2 regions of the Pseudoalteromonas fenneropenaei genome follow, and region 2 is predicted to be linked to the other one. Evidence: predicted binding sites of a transcription regulator. Region 2 holds the regulator's gene; the other holds the start of a gene.
The links. Region 2 encodes NrdR, which represses ribonucleotide reductase genes. Its sites were predicted from a motif close to AAACACNANATNTNGTGTTT; they were not measured.

Region 1 (8,332 bases), on a different contig from region 2:
CTGCTTAAGTTGAAGTCTTCAATTCGAGCACCTAATTCCAGCGTAAAATGACCGAATTGACGCTCTTCTAGCGCATAGATAGCTTGAGTACGAGTTTTCGTTGCAGGAGTAAAGGCCTCATCACCTTCAGCAGCGTACTCGCTATTGGCGTAGTGGTAGCCAAAAGTACCATGCCACTCACCAATGCGGTGTTCAAAGTTGCTGCGGAATTCTTTACTGGTGTTAGTGAAAGTTGTGCCAATCAGTCCGTCTTCAATTTCGCTGTGTTTGTAGTCAGTGTAACCGGCGCGTACTTGAATCGCTTCTAACCAAGAATTATGGAACGCATAAGTAGCCAATGCTTGCCAACGGTCTTGCTTAAGGCGCGCAAAAACCGACTCTTGTTCCTCGCCATGGGCTTCGTCTTCCTGGTGTTCTTCTTCAGCATGTTCTTCATGCTCATGCTCATGCTCATGCTCATGCTCATGCTCGTGACCAAAGTGAGCGTGGGCCGGAATGCCATAATCAGTATCAATTCGACCAAATGATAAGCCTAGCGTTAAATGATCTGCGACGAAACTCGTACCGACGTTAAATTGTTCGCTGTCAATAAAGGTATTGCTGACAGTATCAAAAATCTCTTCTTCACCATCATGTTCATCGTGGACGGCAAATTTAGGAGTGTCGTAGTCTTTTCCGTTACGTTTAACACCATCAAAGTGGAAGTTAAAGCCATTGTTGCCCGCTTCCAATAACGCTGCAACGGTATTGGTATTTGAGTTTGTATCGTGGCTGTATTCAGCAGCGCCAGATAATTCAGCAAGCTTGTCTTGTGGAATGCGATTGTCAACGACATTCACCACACCGCCGATAGCACCTGAACCATATAATAACGTAGCAGGTCCGCGTAACACTTCAATTTGTGTTGCAGACAAAGAATCATTACTGTTAGCGTGATCAGGACCTACGCGCGAGGCATCGCCGCTATCCATACCATTTTGCGTGATTTTTACACGTGGACCGTCAAGGCCACGGATCACAGGGCTTGAAGAGACTGGGCCAAAGTAGGAAGCGTTGATCCCTGGTTGACCTTTCAGTGTTTCACCAAGCGTTGGTTTGGCTTTGGTTTTAAGCTCATCACCTGACAAAACAGAGACTGGCGAGGCCATTTCCATATTATTTTTATGTAGGGCTGAAGCGAACACCACTATGCTCTCAACCGCAGCAGGTTTGAGTGTCACGGTAACAAAATCAGAAGTTGGAGTGATATCTAAACGCGCATCAATATAGTTATTTTTGCTAATATGAACTTGACCTGCAACATCAACCTCAATTGTGAAGTTACCGTTACTATCCGTGTTTACAGCGTAGCTTTTACCGTGTAAATGAATTTTGGCATTGCTGATTGGGTGCTGATTATTATCGACCACCTTGCCTTTAACGGTGGCAGCAAAAGCTGCAGGAGACACTAAAAGGCTAGCTAGCGTAGTCGCAAGGAGTGTGCGCGTTGTATTCATTATTCCTACTACCAAAGAAGATTTTGCGATAATATAACACCACAGTTTTGCTTTGACAATAATGTTATACCATAACTATTGAGTTGCACTTATAAGCCTTGTTTCTATAGTTAAAGTCGGGAGCATCACTTATGACACAGCCATTTGTTTGTAAAGCTAGGATCAATGTCGCGGATTTATTTCACCAAGTGTACCACTTGGAATCATTTACCACCGCGGTAGGTCGTCATGAATCACTGCAACATTTTGTGTTGAAGTTGCTTGGCTTTTGCGCCTTATCCTATGCACCATTCACGCATTGGCAAAAAGACCCTGACCATGGGGTGATGGATGTTTGGACTGAAGATGAACATGGGGAAGTGCAAGTTGCGCTGTTTGCCGGTTCGATATCTCTGGTAGAGATAGCACGGCACGTACGTTTTTATCCTAAAGTAGCCGTCTTAGTCGTCGAAGATGAAAAGTGGTTTGCCGAATTAGCACCGCATTTGATCGCATTTAATAATGTCACTATTTTTGCAGTCCAAGCGGACTTTATTGAGCATATAGTTGAAAATTTAACGGCGAGTTTACATTGGGATATGGTAATAGATAACGGCCAAGTTGCCGTTACGGACAAAAACAGTTACTTTGAGTCAACCTTAACTAAGTTACTTTAGCTGGATGCCAAGCGGGAAGGGCGAGCGTAGTTGGTGTAATTTAGGGTAACTCAATGGTAATATCAGAGAGTGGTTTACAACAACAACTCAGTACTTCTCCCTCGCGCACAAATGCCAACGGCTCGACATTATAAGCGACTTGTCCGGCAACCAATTTTACCCGACACGCACCGCAAAACCCTTCACGGCATTGGTAGTTTACGTCCACTTTGGCCTGTTCTAACGCATCAAGTAACGAAGGGCACTGAGCCGCAAATGTTAGCGGCTCAGTCAGGTTTACTAAGTGAATTTTAGCGAGAGGCTTTTCAACCATTAGAGGTCGAAGTCACCAAAATCAGAGGCATCAACTTCTGAGTCAATTTGACCGACCAGATACGAGCTGATCTCCGCTTCCTGCGGCGCAACTTGTACGTTGTCTGACACCAACCAAGCATTGATCCAAGGAATAGGGTTGCTCTTATTGGCAAATTGAATTGGTAAACCTACCGCAGCCATACGCACGTTAGTAATATATTCAACGTACTGGCACAGAATGTCTTTATTCAAGCCAATCATAGAACCGTCTTTAAATAGATACTCTGCCCATTCCTTCTCTTGCTGCGCAGCTTCAACAAACATTTGAATTGCTTGCTCTTTACATTGCGCAGCAACAATTGCCATTTCTGGGTCGTCTTTGCCTTCTTGTAGAATATTGAGCATGTGCTGTGTGCCAGATAAATGTAGTGCTTCATCTCGGGCGATAAGCTTGATGATCTTCGCATTACCTTCCATTAGCTCACGCTCAGCAAACGCAAATGAGCAAGCGAAGCTAACATAAAAGCGGATCGCTTCTAGAATATTGACCGACATAATGCATAGATAAAGCAGCTTTTTCAGTTCAAACATGTTAATGACCACGGATTGACCGTTGATCTCATGTTTACCTTCGCCATAAAGGTTATATATTGCTACTTTCTCTATTAACTCATCGTAATACTTAGTGACGGCTTCAGCTCGTTGACTGATTTTGTCGTTGGTCACGATATCGTCAAAAATGATTTCAGGTGACTGAGTGACGTTACGAATAATATGGGTATAAGAGCGGCTGTGAATCGTTTCACTGAATGCCCAAGTTTCAATCCAAGTTTCTAACTCAGGTAGCGACACAATTGGCAATAACGCCACGTTAGGCGAACGACCTTGCACGCTATCCAGTAGCGTTTGGTACTTGAGATTACTCAAGAAGATATGCTTTTCATGGTCCGGTAACGCTTGAAAGTCGATGCGGTCTTTACTGACATCTACTTCTTCTGGTCGCCAGAAGAACGACAGTTGCTTTTCGATAAGTTTTTCGAAAATTGGATATTTTTGCTGGTCGTAGCGAGACACGTTTACCGATTGGCCAAAGAACATTGGCTCTTTCATTTGATCGTTATGGATCCGGCTAAAAGTAGTATATGACATATAAAAACACTCAATACCTGAAAAAGCGGGTTCAGGACCCGCTATTATTATTGTACTAATCTAAACGCTGCATGCAGGCTTTAGATCTTACACGCACCGCCTTCACAGCCTTCATCTTCAGGCTGAGCTTTCAGCTCGTCTTGTGCATCCGAAGCGCCATCACGGGTATTGTGATAGTACATAGTTTTAACGCCCAGCTTGTATGCGGTCAGTAAGTCTTTCAACAACAGTTTCATAGGCACTTTGCCGCCTTCAAACTTGCTTGGATCATAGTTAGTGTTAGCAGAGATAGTTTGGTCAACAAACTTCTGCATTATACCAACTAATTGCAGATAACCATCGTTAGACGGGATATCCCAAAGCAATTCATAGTTGTCTTTCAAGCGTTCGTACTCAGGCACGACTTGCTTAAGAATACCGTCTTTACTCGCTTTAACACTGATGTGGCCACGTGGCGGTTCAATGCCGTTCGTCGCATTCGAAATCTGCGAAGAGGTTTCAGATGGCATCAAGGCAGATAAAGTTGAGTTACGCATACCGTGTTTCACGATACTTTCACGTAGCGCATTCCAATCTAAATGCAGTGGCTCAGCACAGATTGCATCCAAATCTTTCTTATAGGTATCAATTGGCATTATGCCTTTTGAGTAAGTCGTTTCGTCAAACTTAGGACACGCGCCTTTCTCTTTAGCAAGCTCATTAGACGCTTTCATCAAGTAGTATTGAATTGCTTCAAATGTTCTATGTGTAAGACCATTTGCACTGCCGTCTGAGTACTTCACGCCATTTTTCGCTAGGTAGTAAGCGTAGTTGATAACACCAATACCAAGCGTACGGCGACCCATAGTCGCATTTAGCGCCGCAGGAACAGGGTAGTCTTGATAATCCAGCAGGTTATCAAGCGCACGTACCGCAAGTTCAGCTAGCTCTTCAAGCTCAGTCAGTGACTCAATGGCCCCTAAGTTGAACGCTGATAGGGTACATAGCGCAATTTCACCATCAGGATCGTTAACGTTATTCAACGGCTTAGTTGGTAATGCAATTTCCAAACACAGGTTCGATTGACGAATTGGTGCAACTTTCGGATCAAACGGGCTATGGGTATTACAGTGATCCACGTTTTGTAGATAAATACGGCCCGTATTCGCACGCTCTTGCGCAAACATTGAGAATAATTCAATCGCTTTAATACGCTTTTTACGAATGCTGTCGTTTTGCTCATATTGCGTATATAAACGCTCGAACTCGTCTTGGTCTTGGAAAAACGCATCGTATAAACCAGGCACATCTGACGGGCTAAACAAAGTGATATAATCATCTTTGATTAGGCGTGAATACATGGTTTTGTTAAATTGCACACCGTAGTCTAAGTGACGTACACGGTTTTCTTCGACACCACGGTTGTTCTTAAGCACTAGTAGGTTTTCTACTTCCAAGTGCCAAAGTGGGTAGAAGAGGGTCGCTGCGCCACCACGCACACCACCTTGCGAACAGCTTTTAACCGCAGTTTGGAAATGTTTGTAAAATGGAATACAGCCGGTGTGGTATGCTTCACCATTACGGATTGGGCTACCTAAAGCACGTAAGCGACCCGCATTGATACCAATCCCCGCACGTTGGCTGACGTATTTTACGATAGCCGATGAAGTCGCGTTGATAGAATCTAAGCTGTCGTCACACTCAATCAGTACGCATGAACTGAACTGGCGAGTTGGTGTACGCACCCCCGCCATAATTGGCGTAGGCAATGAAATTTTAAAGGTAGATACAGCATCATAAAAACGGCGGATATAATCTAGGCGCGTCGCTTTTGGATAGCTTGAGAATAAACTGGCAGCAACCAAAATATAAAGGAACTGTGCACTTTCGTAGATCTGACCGGTCACACGGTTTTGTACCAAGTATTTGCCTTCAAGCTGTTTAACCGCAGCATAGCTGAAGTTTAGATCACGAGTGTGGTCAATAAAGCTGTCCAACTGATGGATTTCATCTTCGCTGTAGTCAATCAGCAAATGTTGGTCGTAACGTTTGTCTTCCACCATTTTAACGACGTGATCGTATAAGCGTGGTGGTTCAAACTGGCCATAAGCCTTTTTACGTAAATGAAATACCGCTAGGCGAGCAGCTAGGTACTGGTAGTCCGGCGTGTCTTTGGAAATGAGATCTGCGGCCGCTTTGATGATAGTTTCATGAATATCTTCAGTGCGGATACCATCATAGAATTGGATGTGAGACTTTAACTCCACTTGAGACACTGAAACATTGTCCAGGCCTTCAGCTGCCCACTCTATGACGCGGTGGATCTTATCCAGATCCAACGGCTCTTTGCGGCCGTTTCTTTTAGTGACTGATAGCTTTTGATTCATCGTTATGCCTGTATCCCTTTAGGAATGACTGTACTTATGGATTTGCGCACGGCGAGCTAAATTGCTTAGCAATTCACCACTATATATGGTGCCCCACAAACCGAGGATCACAAGATAGTGTGGTTGATCTGAATTTGCAAGGGACAGATCCGCGCCAGATTGTGGATAACATTGGGATAATCCGTAAATGTTAGCACGCACTAACCTATGAACTAAAGTTCAAAGTCAAATTCTTAAAAATCAACTCGCGAATTGGTTTTTTTCGCTTTTTTTATCTCGCCAAACACTGTGATTTTTTTATCACCAGCTGAGTGCGCAAATTTCACTCCGAACACAATATATAGTACCTTTGCTATTCTTTGTCACTATATCTTGTGAATTAATGCTTCTGGGTTAGTAGCATAATGATCCGCTTGCCAAGTGTATGCTTGTGACGCACTTGGGATATAACCCCACATTGCAACAATTGACTGCATACCCGCTGCTTTGGCTGCAGCAACATCACGATCTGCATCACCAACATACCAACATTCTTGCGCTGCGATCTTTAATTGTGCAGCTGCATGCAACAATGGTTCTGGATGTGGTTTGGATACAGCCAAGGTATCTCCACACACCACGACTGGGATCTGACTGAGTTCGGGCAACTGTTTTAGCAACGGCAATGTTAAAAAGGTCGGCTTATTGGTGACAATGGCAACTTGAATATCTTGTTCTGCTAGTGCGCTTAGTAACAAGGAAATACCTGTAAAAAGCCGTGAATCACGACAGCCAATTTGCTCGTACAACGCGAGATAACGCTTTCGAAGTGCCGCCACATCATAATTAGCAAGGCGGTTGCCAAAACCAACAGTCAACATCGCAATTGCGCCGTCAGACACCGCTGGGCGAAATTCTTGTTCTTCAACCTCAGGTAAGGATTCGGCAGCAAGTATTTCATTAAGCGCGCTTTTTAGATCTGGCGCGGTATCCAATAGTGTACCATCAAGGTCAAATAATACCGCTTTGGGGCGTTGTAAGGTCATTAGGCCAATTTCTCAAAATGCAGAATATAGTTAACACTGACATCTTTAGTGAGTGTAAATTGTTTGCTGAGCGGGTTGTATTCAATTCCTGCACTGCCGCGTACTTTAAGTCCAGCGGCTTCAGCCCAACTAATTAGGGTCGCGGGGCGAATAAACTTATCATGATCATGTGTACCTTCCGGTACCATTCTTAACACTTTTTCTGCACCGATGATGGCCAGCAAATAGGATTTTAGCGTTTTATTTAAGGTCGAAAAGAATACGGTTGCGCCCGGTTTAGCCAAAGCCGCAACTGCATGTACTACAGATTCTGGATCGGGCACGTGCTCAAGTAACTCCATACAAGTGACCACATCAAAATGTTCAGGGTTTTCTGCTGCAAACGCTTCTACAGGGGTTTTTAAGTAGGTGACTTGTACTTGTGCTTCTAATGCATGTAGCTTGGCGACATTCAATGGCTCTTGGCCCATGTCAATACCTGTGGCATTCGCCCCCATACGGGCCATGCTCTCGGTTAAGATCCCGCCGCCGCAGCCTACGTCGAGTACTTTTTTACCGAACAAGCCGTTACTCTTATCAGCGATAAAGTCCAATCGTAACGGATTGATATCATGAAGCGGTTTAAATTCACCTTCTCGGTCCCACCAACGCTCGGCGATGGCTTCAAATTTGGCAATTTCTGCGTTGTCTACATTTTGGTGTTCGGTCATAAAAAGCTTCCTCGTTAATTTGAGCGCATTATAAAAGGGGTCAATTTAAATTCGCAAAATTTCCGGCCTGTCAATTTGCGAAAAATATGATACGATGGCCGCTCGAAAATTTTAATAATAACGCGCTCACAGGTCGCAAGTGTGACATAAAAGTGAGTGACACTGAAGGAAAGTGGAGTCAAATGTCTGATCTCGCCAATGAAATCCTGCCAGTCAATATTGAAGACGAACTAAAAAATTCCTATTTGGATTACGCGATGAGCGTTATCGTCGGCCGTGCCCTTCCAGACGTGCGTGACGGGCTTAAGCCTGTTCACCGCCGCGTGCTGTTTGCAATGCATGAGCTAAAAAATGACTGGAACAAACCGTATAAGAAGTCGGCGCGTGTGGTCGGTGATGTGATCGGTAAATACCACCCGCATGGTGACAGCGCAGTGTACGACACGATTGTTCGTATGGCTCAACCTTTCTCACTCCGTTATATGCTGGTGGACGGCCAAGGTAACTTCGGTTCTGTTGACGGCGACTCAGCGGCAGCAATGCGTTATACGGAAGTCCGTATGTCAAAGCTTTCGCATGAGCTACTGGCTGATCTTGAAAAAGAAACTGTTGATTACGTACCAAACTACGATGGCA
Region 2 (8,332 bases):
TACCTTTGGGAATAATCCCCTTGGCACACACTGTGATAGTGAGTGGGCCTTGGGTGGTATCACCGCCAATGATTTGGACATTGTAATATTCGGCGATTTCATGCAAACCGTCGGTAAATGCTTCAAGCCAAGGTAAATCAACATCAGGTAAGGTTAATGCAAGAGACACCCAAGTCGGCTCAGCGCCCATGGCTGCCAGATCGCTCAGATTGACCGCTAATACCCGATGACCAAGCGCTCTTGGTGGGATATCGGCGAAAAAATGAACCCCAGACACCAGTGTGTCGGTCGTAACAGCGAGTTGACAATTCTCCGGCACACTAACCAGAGCACAATCATCGCCAATCCCTAAATCAACGTCGCGGCGAGTGATACCACGGCCTTTGAAATAACGATTTATTAGTTCGAATTCCTTCATACACAAAAAAGCCGGCCTACGCCGGCTCACCTGAATTAAGGTTTGGCAGCAAATTCTTTGGCACGCAGCTGTTTAACAGCTTTGTCCAACACGCCGTTGACAAACTTGTGGCTGTCTTCAGCACCGAACATTTTTGCCAGTTCGATACCTTCGTTGATAGCCACTTTATATGGCACATCTTCACGGAATTTCAGCTCATAAGCACTCAGACGTAAAATGGCACGTTCAACCATGTCTAAATCGTCAAATGGACGTGACAAATGTGGCGTAACCGAGAGATCTAATTGCTTGTGGTTAACTGCAACACCACGCGCAAGATCTTTAAAATATTCCACATCAATCTTAGAAATGTCGTTTTCAATTAACATTTGCTGTTCGATATCTGCGATGGGGTTACCACTGAGTTGCCATGAATACACGGCTTGTAATGCCAAAATTCGGGCTTTACGTCTCGCTGCTGGTTTCAACTGAGATTCCTCTTGAAATTGCGCTTAAATAAGATCTAGCACGTTCACCATTTCTAGCGCACCTAAAGCAGCTTCGCCGCCTTTGTTGCCCATTTTAGTGCCCGCACGTTCAATAGCTTGCTCAATATTTTCTGTGGTCAACACACCAAATGCCACTGGTATATCATAGTCTAACGACACGCTTGCCAACCCTTTATTTGATTCGTTGGCTACCAAGTCAAAGTGTGGAGTACCACCACGAATGATCACGCCAAGGGCGATAATGGCATCATGCTCTTTTTTCATCGCGATACGTTTTGCCGCTAGCGGTAATTCAACCGCACCCGGTACGTACACAACCGTAATATCTTCATCCTTAACACCGCCAGTACGCTTTAATTCATCCACGGCGCCATCAAGTAGGCTACGACCAATAAAGTCGTTAAAACGTGAAATAACAATGGCAAATTTCTTACCAGGAGCGTACTTATTACCTTCGATGATTTTCATTCGCTGTTCCTAATTTATCTGAGCAAAAGTCAAATAGACGCGCATAATAGCACATAAAAGTTAAATTCGCCTACTGCCAAGCAGGCGAACGGGTTATTCTGTTTAGAGGTACTCAAGCCGCCAAGTTACTGCGGTTCGACGTAATCCACTACTTCCAAATGGAAACCTGACAATGCGTGGTATTTTTTCGGCATACTCATCAAGCGCATTTGCTTAATACCAAGATCGGCCAAAATTTGCGACCCCACCCCTACAGTACGTGAAGTGCCTTGGAATTTACGCATCGTTACTTGCTCGCCCGCGTCTTGTGCGGCAAACGCTTTAACCATAGCTTCGAGGTCTTCGCTGCGTTCGTTTTTCGCTAAAATAACCAGCACCCCTTCGTTCGCAGCGATATGTTGCATCGCACCAGCAAGGCTCCAGCTGCGGTCAGCACTGCGGTCCGACATTAGAATATCGTTAAACGTGCTTTGTAAGTGAACACGAACCAAGGTTGGCTTCTCAGCATGGATCTCGCCTTTCACTAACGCATAATGCAATTGGTTGTCGATGGTGTCTTTGTAGGTCACTAAATCAAACTCACCAAACTCAGTTGGCAACTTGCATGTTGCTACTTTTTCGATGGTGGTTTCATTGAGGTTGCGGTATTCAATCAAATCCGCAATTGTGCCAATCTTCAAACCATGCTGTTTGGCGAATACTTCAAGCTCTGGACGACGAGCCATAGTGCCGTCGGCATTCAGTATTTCAACAATCACCGAGGCAGGCTCAAGCCCAGCTAAACGCGCTAAATCACAGCCAGCTTCGGTATGCCCGGCACGAGTCAAGACACCACCCGGCTGCGCCATAATAGGGAAAATATGGCCCGGTTGAACGATATCTTCTGGCACTGCGCCTTTGGCCACCGCAGCTTGTACCGTACGAGCACGATCAGCGGCCGAAATACCTGTAGTCACACCTTTAGCAGCCTCAATCGAGACAGTAAAGTTAGTAGAAAACTGCGCGCCGTTATTTTTTACCATTAAAGGCAAATTCAGTTGTTGGCAGCGCGCCTGAGTCATCGTCAGACAAATAAGCCCACGGCCATAGGTCGCCATAAAGTTAATCGCTTCTGGCGTAATATGCTCAGCCGCTATCACTAAATCGCCTTCGTTTTCACGGTCTTCATCGTCCATCAAAATGACCATTTTGCCGGCTTTGATATCTTCAATGATTTCTTTTGCACTGTTTAACGTCATAATTTACCTGTCTTTACTAAGTTTGCCGCGATGATTAACGAATAAATCCAGCTTTCGCCAGCAAACTGGTTGTGAGAGTCGATTCTGTGGTGCTTGCTGGACCTGTTCCCAGCAAACGCTCCAGATAGCGTGCAATTTGGTCTACTTCTAAATTGACTTTAGTGCCCACTTTAAAATCGGCAATGGTCGTTTCTTTGGCCGTATGCGGCACAATCGTTAGCTTAAATTTGTCTTGCTCGATAGCATTGACAGTAAGGCTAATACCATCAATCGCCACCGAACCTTTATAAGGAATATATTTCAATAGCGCTTGTGGCGCTTTTAACCAGTAATCAGTGGCACGGGCATTGGCTTCTACTGCGACAATTTCGGCAATGCCATCAACATGGCCAGAAACTAAATGACCACCCAAACGAGAAATCGGCTGTAGTGCTTTTTCTAAATTCACTTTTTGGCCAACGCGATAATCAGCAAAGCGCGTCAAAGACAAAGTTTCGTTAGACACATCGGCGCGAAAGCCATCACTGAATTTTTCAATCACAGTTAAACACACGCCATTGGTGGCAATACTGTCACCCAATTGTACATCGGCCATGTTGAGCGTGGCACTTTGCACTCTGACACAAAGGTCGCCTTGCTGCAGTCGTAATTCCGTTAATGTGCCAGTGGCTTCTATAATACCTGTAAACATACTTATCCTATTTAAGCGCGGTAATGCGTAAATCGCTGCCGATTTGCACTACATCGCTAAAAGTCAGTGTGGTTGCCTGCGCGAGAGCCATTAAAGGTGGCACTGCAAACAAGCCGCGTCCTGCATTACCAATAATCTTCGGCGCCAAATAGACCACATACGAATCAATCAAACCCGCTTCATGAAACACCCCAGCAAGGGTTTGCCCGGCTTCAAGCCAAACGTGATTAATTCCTCGCCGTGCTAACAATTTAAGGACCGCGGTTGGGCAAATTTTGCCATTACGGCTCTCAACTTGACACTGCTCAACGAAATGAGGCCAGTGTGGTGAATTATCAAGCGGCTGGGTGGAGTTTCTGAGTAATAAAACCGGCCCCTCGGTTTGAAACAAGGCCAAGTCTGGCGTCAGGCGGTTTTGCGAATCAAAAATGACTCGTAAAGGCTGGCGGATAGTGTCTTGCAACTCAGGGTAAAAATGACTTCTCACCGAAAGCTGCGCATCGTCCGCCAAAATAGTATCGGCGCCAGAAATAATCGCGCAGCTTTTAGCCCGAAAACGTTGTACATCTTCACGCGCGAGTGGGCCGGTGATCCACTTACTTTCGCCGTTTTCGAGTGCAGTTTTACCATCCAAACTCGCCGCAAGTTTGCAAGTCACATACGGCATACCCGTCGCCATACGTTTAAAAAAGCCTAAGTTAAGCGCTCTGGCCTCATCGCCAAGTAAGCCGTAAGCGGTTTCGATACCTGCTGCACTCAGCATTGCCATACCTTTGCCAGCAACTTGTGGATTGTTATCAACCATAGCCGCAATCACTTTGCTGACGCCCGCTTTGATAAGCCCTTCAGCGCAAGGGGGCGTGCGGCCATAATGGCTACAAGGTTCTAAGGTAACGTAGGCCGTTGCGCCTTTGGCTTTGTCGCCAGCAGCTTTTAAGGCATGTACTTCAGCATGGCCTTCACCGGCACGGATGTGAAACCCTTCGCCGACAATCTCGCCATCTTTGACAATAACGCAGCCAACATTTGGATTCGGGGTCGTGGTATATTGCCCGTGCGCAGCTAGTGCAATGGCACGGCGCATAAATTGTTCATCTTGGGCAGTAAATTGTTGCAGCTCGCTCACTTAGTGCTCTCCTAGCTTCGCGATTTCTTCACCAAACTCTTTGATGTCTTCGAACGAGCGATACACTGACGCAAAGCGTACATAGGCAACTTTATCGAGCTTTTTCAGTGCTTCCATGATCAACTCACCAATAAAGTGGCTTGGCACTTCGCGCTCGCCCGTTGCGCGCAGCTCAGATTTAATTTTGTGGATCACTTCTTCGATTTGCTCTGTACTGACAGGGCGTTTTTCTAACGCGCGATGTAAGCCGTTAAGAAGCTTATCTTCGTTAAAAGGTTCACGCGAGCCATCTTGTTTAATCACCCGCGGCATTACTAACTCAGCCCCTTCGAAGGTGGTAAAACGTTCATGGCATTCAATACATTCGCGACGACGACGCACTTGGTGGCCTTCACCTACTAAACGTGAGTCGATAACTTTAGTCTCTTTCGCCGTACAAAAAGGACAGTGCATAGTCTGAGTTTCCCCATAAACAAAAGGCCGCTACAAAGGCGGCCTTATCATAGCAAAAAACGTTTCAGCAAAAAACGTTTCTGCTTAAGCATTTAGTTTATGCGTAAACTGGGAACTTAGCACAAATCGCTTTTACTTTTTCACGTACAGCAAGTTGTACTGAAGTGTCTGTGATGTTGTCTAAAACGTCACAGATCCAGCCCGCAAGTTCACTTGCTTCTGCTTCTTTAAAGCCACGACGCGTAATCGCCGGTGAACCAATACGTAGACCTGACGTCACAAACGGTGAACGTGGATCGTTTGGTACTGAGTTTTTGTTTACTGTAATAAATGCATTACCTAAAGCAGCGTCTGCATCTTTACCTGTGATGTCTTTCTTGATTAGGTCAAGTAGGAACAAGTGATTATCTGTTTTACCAGATACGATGTCATAACCACGCGCCTGCATCACTGCCACCATAGCTTGTGCGTTTTTCACGACTTGTACTTGGTAGTCAGTGAATTCTGGTTGTAACGCTTCTTTGAATGCTACTGCTTTTGCTGCGATAACGTGACACAGAGGACCACCTTGGCCGCCTGGGAATACCGCGCTGTTTAGCTTTTTGTAGATTTCTTCATCGCCACAAGCTGACAGGATCAAACCACCACGCGGACCCGCTAGTGTTTTGTGCGTAGTTGTCGTAACAACGTGCGCATGCGGTAATGGGCTTGGGTAGATACCAGCTGCAACAAGACCTGCAACGTGCGCCATATCGACAAGTAAGTATGCGCCTACTTTGTCAGCGATTTCACGGAATTTAGCCCAATCAACAATACCTGAGTACGCTGAGAAACCACCGATGATCATTTTTGGTTTGTGCTCAAGTGCCAAAGCTTCTACTTGTGCGTAATCGATTTCACCTGTTTCTGGGTTTAAGCCGTATTGTACAGCATTGTAAGACTTACCAGAGAAGTTGACGTGCGAACCGTGCGTCAAGTGACCACCGTGCGCTAGGCTCATACCTAACACGGTGTCTAACGGCTTAAGTAAAGCTTGGAAAACCGCCGCGTTTGCTTGAGAACCTGCGTGTGGTTGAACGTTTGCGTAATCACACTTGAAAAGTTCACATGCACGGTCAATTGCCAATTGTTCAACTACATCAACGTGCTCACAACCACCGTAATAACGCTTACCTGGATAACCTTCAGCATATTTGTTGGTTAATTGCGAACCTTGAGCTTCAAGTACGCGTGGGCTGCAGTAGTTCTCAGACGCGATCAATTCGATATGTTCTTCTTGACGCGCTGTTTCTGCTTCAATTGCCGCAAACAATTCAGGATCAAAATCAGCAATATTCATGCTACGTTCTAACATGGGGTCTCCTAGGTACACGTATGGTATGAAAAGCAATATTGTACGCGCAAAATCTCCTATTGCCTACGCATTAGGGGCGCTTCGAGCTTGAACATATTTAAACAAGGAATGAATTTAATTCACAGCCTTTTGACAATGATATTTTTAAATTTAAACATTAATAAATATTATAAAAAGCAGCAATTAAATTAATTTTAATTATCTACAAAAATAAAACGAGAGTCTAAGCCCTCGTTTTATCGAATGTTTATTTTGAAGCGCTCAGTAAACGCAGAGCGCTATGCAACGCCCAACTTAGCAAATACAGCCGCTTTTAGAGCCGCATAATCAGCCTGTATTGGTTGCGCTAAACATGGCTTAGCTAACGCATCCGCCAACACTTGTGGCAGTGCTATGTCACCTCCGAGTACAGCATCAACCGACTCTTTAAATTTTGCCGGATGGGCGGTAGCAAGGAAAATACCCGCAGAATTTGCAAGTTCATCAAGCACTAAGCCGCGATAGGCAATGGCCGTATGGGGTTCAGCAAGATAACCTGCTTGCTGCAATTCAAGCATAGCTGCGCGAGTATCTTGCTCAGAAACGGAACGTGAAAAAAAATCATGTTTAGAGAACATGGTTTCTTTCAACATTTGCTCCACGCGAGGCCAATTATTAGGTTTACTCACGTCCATTGCGTTAGAAAGTGACTCTTTGGTCGCCGTCGGTGCCCACTCTCCACTTACAACATAACGCGGCACGGTATCGTTTTGATTGGTGGTCGCAGATAAGCGATGGATAGGCAATCCTAGTACCGCTGCTATCATAGCCGCGCACACATTACCAAAATTACCACTCGGCACAGAGACATGAACATTCGCGCGCTGGCTTTCAGGTAATTGCGCTACCGCTTCAAAGTAGTAGCAGACTTGCGCCAGAAGGCGGCTAATATTAATGGAGTTAGCTGAGTTTAAACCTAACTTTTGCTTAAGCTCTTCATCCAAAAACGCTTCTTTAACTAATGCTTGGCAATCGTCAAAACTGCCCTTCACTGCGTAGCAATGCACGTTGCCACCAAGCGTAGTAAAGAGCTTTTGCTGCGCCAGTGAGATCTTCCCTTCTGGATACAGGATAACGACATCGACATTAGGTTTATTGTAAAACGCATGGGCAACCGCCGCACCAGTGTCACCACTCGTCGCCGTAAGTATAGTGACGCGCTCACCTTGGCTAAATAAACTGATACACTCAGCCATAAAGCGCCCACCAAAATCTTTAAACGCCAAGGTAGGGCCGTGAAATAGCTCTAAACAATATTGATTGTCAGCCACTTTGACGAGCGGCGCAGCAAAGTTAAATGCCCGTTTTACCATTTCCGCTAAAGTATCTTTTGGCAACTCATCGCCAATTAAATGCTGTAAAATTTGCGCGCTGCGTTCTGCAAACGGCAAATCAAGTAAAGCCGGAACATTACTAAGAGCTGGTAGACTTTGTGGAAAGAACACACCTTGCTCACGACCTAAGCCAATTTTCACTGCCTCAGTAAAAGACACTTGTTGGCTCGCGTCTTTAAGGTTAAATAACTTCATACTTATACTCCTTCAGGCAGTGCACGGGTACCCAAATTGTCCAGTTTGCAAATGTGGCTGAACCCATGTTCGTTAATATAATTTTGATTAAGCCATTGTTGGCATTGCTCAGCCTGCGCGAGCGTTTGGCAAATCGTAAATAAAGTTGGGCCGGCACCGGAGATACTCACCAGATCAGCACCAAGTTCAGGTAAGGCTATTTTGGCCTCGGCAAATCCCGCGATCAGCGCACTGCGATGCGGCTCAGCTATGGGGTCTTGCATTAGCGTAAGCGCCTCAGCAAAACGCCCAGTTTGCATCAATAACACATAAGCGCTAAGCCGCTGGGCAAACTCGACGGCATCATGAGTGGTTTGCTGCTTAGGTAATACCGCGCGGGCTTTGGCGGTATTAAGTGCAAAGCCCGGATAAGCAATCACGTAATACCACTCTTGGGGCACAGGTACTGCGATTGCGCGGTTTGGCACCAGCTCTGCAGTCAGCTGTAAGCCACCTAAAAAGCACGGTGTGATATTGTCGTAATGCCGG

Region 1: a site for NrdR is predicted at 6,036-6,055, ahead of nrdA (class 1a ribonucleoside-diphosphate reductase subunit alpha). Genes of this name have one in related genera too.

The regions. Positions count from the first base shown of each region.
Region 1 covers NZ_JBHRSD010000038.1:1,071-9,402, forward strand. Annotated here, with positions in the region: gene ACFOEE_RS17475 (TonB-dependent receptor) at 1-1,496, opposite strand, end outside; gene ACFOEE_RS17480 (YaeQ family protein) at 1,628-2,152, shown strand; gene yfaE (class I ribonucleotide reductase maintenance protein YfaE) at 2,193-2,465, opposite strand; gene nrdB (class Ia ribonucleoside-diphosphate reductase subunit beta) at 2,465-3,595, opposite strand; gene nrdA (class 1a ribonucleoside-diphosphate reductase subunit alpha) at 3,676-5,961, opposite strand; gene ACFOEE_RS17500 (HAD family hydrolase) at 6,327-6,986, opposite strand; gene ubiG (bifunctional 2-polyprenyl-6-hydroxyphenol methylase/3-demethylubiquinol 3-O-methyltransferase UbiG) at 6,986-7,696, opposite strand; gene gyrA (DNA topoisomerase (ATP-hydrolyzing) subunit A) at 7,879-8,332, shown strand, end outside.
Region 2 covers NZ_JBHRSD010000013.1:13,222-21,553, forward strand. Annotated here, with positions in the region: gene thiL (thiamine-phosphate kinase) at 1-418, opposite strand, end outside; gene nusB (transcription antitermination factor NusB) at 454-885, opposite strand; gene ribH (6,7-dimethyl-8-ribityllumazine synthase) at 910-1,374, opposite strand; gene ribBA (bifunctional 3,4-dihydroxy-2-butanone-4-phosphate synthase/GTP cyclohydrolase II) at 1,500-2,612, opposite strand; gene ACFOEE_RS08155 (riboflavin synthase) at 2,647-3,303, opposite strand; gene ribD (bifunctional diaminohydroxyphosphoribosylaminopyrimidine deaminase/5-amino-6-(5-phosphoribosylamino)uracil reductase RibD) at 3,311-4,429, opposite strand; gene nrdR (transcriptional regulator NrdR) at 4,430-4,882, opposite strand; gene glyA (serine hydroxymethyltransferase) at 4,980-6,236, opposite strand; gene thrC (threonine synthase) at 6,515-7,804, opposite strand; gene thrB (homoserine kinase) at 7,807-8,332, opposite strand, start outside.